Nitrobacter winogradskyi Nb-255: one gene and its partner. The protein of the gene in region 1 interacts with the protein of each later gene in a pairwise test. Links are inferred from orthologs where the notes say so. Each region holds a gene or a part of one and is shown on either strand. Other genes may lie near its edges.

What was found. The genes of interacting proteins can lie anywhere in the genome.
Region 2: the proteins of grxD (region 1) and NWI_RS02070 interact in binary tests that used the Escherichia coli proteins (3 or more experiments, as listed by UniProt). The link is inferred for Nitrobacter winogradskyi Nb-255 from one-to-one orthologs.

Annotation. Positions count from the first base shown.
Region 1 is NC_007406.1:1,444,318-1,447,025, reverse strand. It holds grxD (Grx4 family monothiol glutaredoxin), read right to left. Parts: upstream 1,670-2,708; coding sequence 1,331-1,669; downstream 1-1,330. Other genes in the region: egtB (ergothioneine biosynthesis protein EgtB), read left to right, coding at 1,903-2,708; NWI_RS06810 (PepSY domain-containing protein), read right to left, coding at 841-1,104. UniProt on the Escherichia coli protein: Monothiol glutaredoxin involved in the biogenesis of iron-sulfur clusters.
Region 2 is NC_007406.1:446,300-449,092, reverse strand. It holds NWI_RS02070 (BolA family protein), read left to right. Parts: upstream 1-1,155; coding sequence 1,156-1,431; downstream 1,432-2,793. Other genes in the region: NWI_RS02065 (DUF2336 domain-containing protein), read left to right, coding at 1,710-2,793; NWI_RS02075 (J domain-containing protein), read right to left, coding at 396-1,043; NWI_RS02080 (polyhydroxyalkanoic acid system family protein), read left to right, coding at 33-356. UniProt on the Escherichia coli protein: Transcriptional regulator that plays an important role in general stress response. Has many effects on cell morphology, cell growth and cell division. Acts by regulating the transcription of many genes, including dacA (PBP-5), dacC (PBP-6), ampC and mreB.

The DNA.
Region 1 (2,708 bases):
GGTCTGCCAGCGGCCATGCGGCACCTTGGCTCTGATGCGTTGACCGCGCGGCGCCCAGCCCCGCAGCGGCGCCATATTGGTTTTGGTCCAGGTCTCATCGATGAACACCAGCCGAGTGGGATCAATCCGATCTCGATACTTGGTCCATTGCGCTCGCCGACGGGCGACATCGGGACGATCCTGCTCTGCAGCAATCAGCGTCTTTTTTTGTAACTGAGCTTCACAGCGTGAACGAACTCCCACATCGTGCGGTAATCGACCTTAAGGCCACGCTCGGCAAGTTCGGCCACCAGCCCGCGCACGGTAAAGTCCTTTCGGCACCGTTGCAGCAGCCATTCGCGGTGCGGCCCCGCAATCTTCTTTGGCCTATAGCCGCCGATCTGGCTTGGCGCGACGCTGCCGGTCTCGTGGAAGCGTTGTACCCAGTTGATCGCCGTGCTGATGCCCACCCCAAACTGGGCCGCAGCCTGATGCCGCGACAGGCCGCCTTTAACGACAGCACGCACTACCCGCTCACGAAGGTCGTTCGAATAGGCTCGTCCCATCCATGCTGGCCTCCTTCCCAGTCAGCATGTTGAATCAGATGAATTCTGATTTGGGAATCTCAATCGATTCAAAATAAACCCATCCCGCTCTAGAGCATGATCCGATCAAGTTGAATCGGACCATGCTCTAGAAATGGTTGTCTGGTCGCATTTTCTTGCGGCGAACCGGTATCCACTTCGCCGGAAAATGCTCTAAGAGTCTGGTTCAACGGCGTTGAATCAGACTCACGTCCTGTTTTTTTTGATTGAGCATGATCTTATCCGAAAACCGGTTTCCACTTTTCGGGATCATGCTCTAATCGTTGTCAGGCTTGCTCTTGGTGACCTCGCCGCTTTTCGGGTCAACCTGAAGATCGTAACGGACACCCTTGAGATCGGCCTCCAATTCCAAATGGCCGTCGTCCGCCTCGACCTTGCTGAAGTTGGTGTATCCCTGCGCGGTCAACTTCTCGATGACCTGATCCGCAGGCATCCAATCGGTCCCCGGCTGGTCGGCCTTGGCAAGACCGGCAACCGCCACGGTCGCCGCCATCGCCAGGGCAATATATCGTATTCTCATCCACGATCTCCCTGCAACGCAATTGGTCCGCACAAGAACGGCCACACGTTGTCAGGGTTCCTCGCCGCGAATTGAACGCCTCACATCACGCGCATGAAAGAGCGGGCGATGAACGCGCCATCATCGCCGATCAGAGCCTTCACCGCTGAGGATCGCATCGATATCCTGCGCCGAACTGTCCGCGACAATACCCTGTCGCGGGACCGGCGGCGCGCCCGAACCGTGGTCAGGCCGACGCCGGCGTGTTGAAGGCGATGCCCTTGTCGGAGAGCAGCTTCTGAAGCTCGCCGGCTTGGAACATCTCGCGAACGATGTCGCAGCCGCCGATGAATTCACCCTTGACGTACAGTTGCGGAATGGTCGGCCAGCTCGAATAGGTCTTGATGCCATCGCGCATTTCAGGAGATTCAAGAACGTTCAGGCCTTTGTAGCCCACGCCGACGTGGTCGAGAATCTGAACCACCTGCCCCGAAAAACCGCACTGGGGAAACTGCGGCGTGCCCTTCATGAACAGCACGACGTCGTTCGACTTCAGTTCATTCTCGATGGTTTCCTTAATGCTCATCCGTCACATCCTTTTGGCCGCTAGTTTATGGAGCCGCGAGCGGCCCTGTCCCGTTTGGCATGTATATAGCCCGAAACCGTTGTGCAACAAAGTAATTGCCGGGGTTGTCACAGGCGCCGCCGCCAAGGCTTCCTGAAATAGCATGACGCCCCTGCAGGTTGCGGCCCGGCGAAAGGACTATTCCACGGAACCCATTCCCCGGAACAACGTTCCTCTCCAAACTGGAGAGTTCTGTGGCGAATCCTGCATCTGCCGCCGGGGCGGTCCCTCGTGTCTCGCCGTTTGCCGCTTCGAGGGGGCTGGCCGATGACGTTGTAGAAGCATTTCTAGCGGTCCGGAGCGAGACCGAGCGGCGCGCGAAGCCGCTGACGCCGGAAGATCAGATGGTGCAGTCAATGCCGGACGCCAGTCCGGTGAAGTGGCACCGCGCTCACACGACCTGGTTCTGGGAACAGTTTCTACTGGCGCGGCACAGTCCCGGCTATGTCGGGTTCCATCCGGATTACGCCTTCCTGTTCAATTCGTATTACGTGAGCGCCGGCCCGCGTCACGCGCGCGCTGAGAGGGGTCTTCTGACCCGTCCCGGCGCGGAAGAAATCACCGCCTATCGACGGCACGTCGACGCCGCGGTGGTCCGATTCCTCAAGGAAGCGGATGACGACGCGCTGGCCGAGATGATGCCGCTGATCGAAGCCGGCCTCAATCACGAACAGCAGCACCAGGAACTGATGCTGACGGATATCCTGCACGCATTCGCGCAAAATCCGATTGCCCCCGCCTACGACACGTCGTGGCCGTTTTCCGGGCCGCACACAGGCAGCGGATGGATCACGCTGAACCAGGGCATCCACACCATAGGGCATCAGGGCGACAGTTTTCATTTCGACAATGAGAAGCCGGCCCATCGCGTTCTGGTGGGCCCGGTCAAACTCGCCCGCGGTCTCGTCACCAATGCGGACTGGCTCGCCTTCATGGACGACGGCGGTTATCGCGACGCCACGTTATGGTTGATGGACGGCTTCGCTGCGGCGACCAGCGA
Region 2 (2,793 bases), 1.0 Mb from region 1 along the record:
TCGAAAACGCCGTAGCCATCATCGGAGTGATCATGACCAGACCTCTCGTGGTTTCCATTCCCCACCGTCTCGGCAAGGATGAAGCGCTGCGCCGGATGAAAGCGGGGCTCGGCAGCGCCCGAACGCAATACGCCCAGTTGATCCAGGTCAATGAAGAGGTGTGGAGCGGCGACCGCCTGGTCTTTTCCGTCACGGCCCTGAAACAGCAGGTATCAGGAATTCTGGACGTGTCCGAAGATCACGTTCGTCTCGAAGTGACATTGCCATGGCTGCTCAGCCGCCTAGCTCAAGGGATTCAGGGCGTCATCCAGAAAAAAGGCACGCTGATGCTCGAGAAGAAGACGGATGAAAGCTAAGAGGTTGCGACAAAGCTCGACAACAACCGGCGAGACGCCTCACGCGCCGCGCACGACCGTCTTCAGGTAATTATACGCCTTGATGATCTCGATCAGGCGATCTTCCGTCGACCGGTCACCGCCGTTGGCATCGGGGTGATGCTGCTTGACCAGCATCTTGTATTTCGCCTTGACGGTTTCGAGCGTGGCGTCGGCGCCGAGTCCCAACACCTGCAGCGCCTTGCGCTCCGCATTGAAGATCTTGCGCGTCTCGGGTTTGGATTCGAACTGCGGGCCGGAACGCCATTTTCCACGGCCGTTGAGTTCGCCGAACACGCTGAAGGGATCAGCGACGCCCTCGGCGTCGATGGCGTCAGCCCTGCCTTTGCCCTTGGCGCCGTTCGCGCCCATCTTCCAGGTCGGGCGATGGCCGGTCAGCGCATCCTTCTGATAGCGCGCGACCGCTTCCGCATTCATGCCCTGGAAAAAATTATAGGACTGATTGTAGGCCCGGACGTGGTCGAGGCAAAAATGAAAATACCCGCCTTCGTTGCCGCGGCCTTTCGGTGCGCGGTGCGGTCCCCTGCTCTGACAGTCCGGCCACTCGCAGGCGATCACTTCTTCGCGCTCGCGCATACGCGGCTGCTTCGCACCGGCCCTTGGCTTGATGCGGATGCTATCGAAGAATTTCGACGTGTCTATCGGCATGATCTGTCTTTGACACCGCAATGCTCCAGGCTTCAAGTCTTGACATCGCATTTATTCCGGCCGGCGTCCGCGCCATTGACGGAAAGAAACGATAAGCGTTAAGTCGCCCGCCATGAGCGTCAAGGATAACATCTCAAAGAAACTCAGCGAAGCTTTCGCTCCGGAAAGCCTCGATGTCGCCGACGAGTCGTATCTTCATGAGGGTCACGCCGGCCATCGGCCGGGCGGCGAGACGCATTTCCGTATTCATATTGTATCGCAGGCCTTCGAAGGAAAGAGCCGGGTCGAGCGTCATCGCATGATCAATACGCTGCTCGCCGCGGAACTGGACGGCCCCATTCACGCGCTGGCGATTCGGGCGATGGCGCCGGGCGAACAGCAGCGCTGAACGCCTCTTATACGGACGGAAAGTCCGTTCTGGTCGGACATGTCGCTGACCGACGGTCGTCGGCCGGCATCGGTCGTCGCCCTATCCGATTCGTCCGCCAGGAGCCGCTTCAAGGCAGCGTATCGCCGGCCGCGTCCGCCTCACTCAAAATTCAGATGCCACTTTTATCGGAAATTAACCGGCTTTTCAGTACATCGGCACAGACTACCTTCGTGTTACGGTAAAACGCGAACGCAGTAGGACGTAACGCATTCGGATCCCACTCGCTGGAATCATCCATGGCCGAAGCAGCCTCGACGGCGCTCATCGCGGAACTGGAAAGTGCGGTGAAGGGCGGCTCGTCCGAGCGGCGGCTCCAGATGCTTCGCCAGGTGACCGATCTGTTTCTGTCCGACGCCGACCGGCTCAACGAAAATCAAATCGGCGTCTTCGATGACGTTCTGGTCCGGCTGATGGAGCAGATGGAGGCGCGCGCGCTGGCGCAGCTCAGCACGAACCTGTCGGGCTCAAGCCTCGCGCCGAAGGAGACGGTCCGGCAGCTCGCGTATCATCAGGATGCGTCGGTCGCGGTACCGGTTCTGGCACGATCAGCCCGGCTGTCCGAGGGCGACCTCATTGAAATCGCGAGCCTGCGCGGACCGCAGCATCTGCTCGCCATATCCCACCGCGAAACCCTGAGCGAAGGGGTGACCGACGCGCTGCTCAAACGCGGCGACACGCGGGTCTCCCATACGCTGGCGAGGAATACCGGCGCGCGCTTTTCCGAACGCGGCTACGCGGTCCTGGTTGAAAGCTCAGAAAAGGACGACGCGCTCGCCGAGAAGCTCGGGCTGCGACTGGACGTCCCGATCAAGGTGCTCCGCGAACTCCTTTCCCGAGCCAGCGCGGCGGTGCGCGAACGTCTGCTCAAGGTCGCGCCCCCTGAAATGCGCGCAAGGATTCAGGCGGCGATCCAATCCGTGGTCGAGCAGATCGCCTCTCCGAGCCTGGCGCCGGTCAACTACGCGGAATCGGAATCGATGGTGCTCGCCCTGAACCGCGCCGGAAAGCTGGGCGACCAGACCATCAACCGGTTTGCGATACAGAGCGAATATACCCACATCATCGCCGCGCTCTCGCTTCTGAACTCGGTGAGAATCGAAGCCATCGAGCCCCTGCTCGCCAACCCTCGCCCCGACGGGTTGATCGTCGCCTGCAAGGCCGCGCGGTTGAACTGGTCAACGACCCACATGATCCTTCGCAATCGCCCGCATTGCCGTCCCCTGACGGCGCAGGAATTCGAGAACGGCCGCGAAGTGTTCGACGCGCTCTCTCTGTCGTCGGCGCAACGCACCATCCGCTTCTGGTCCGCCCGCGGCTCGG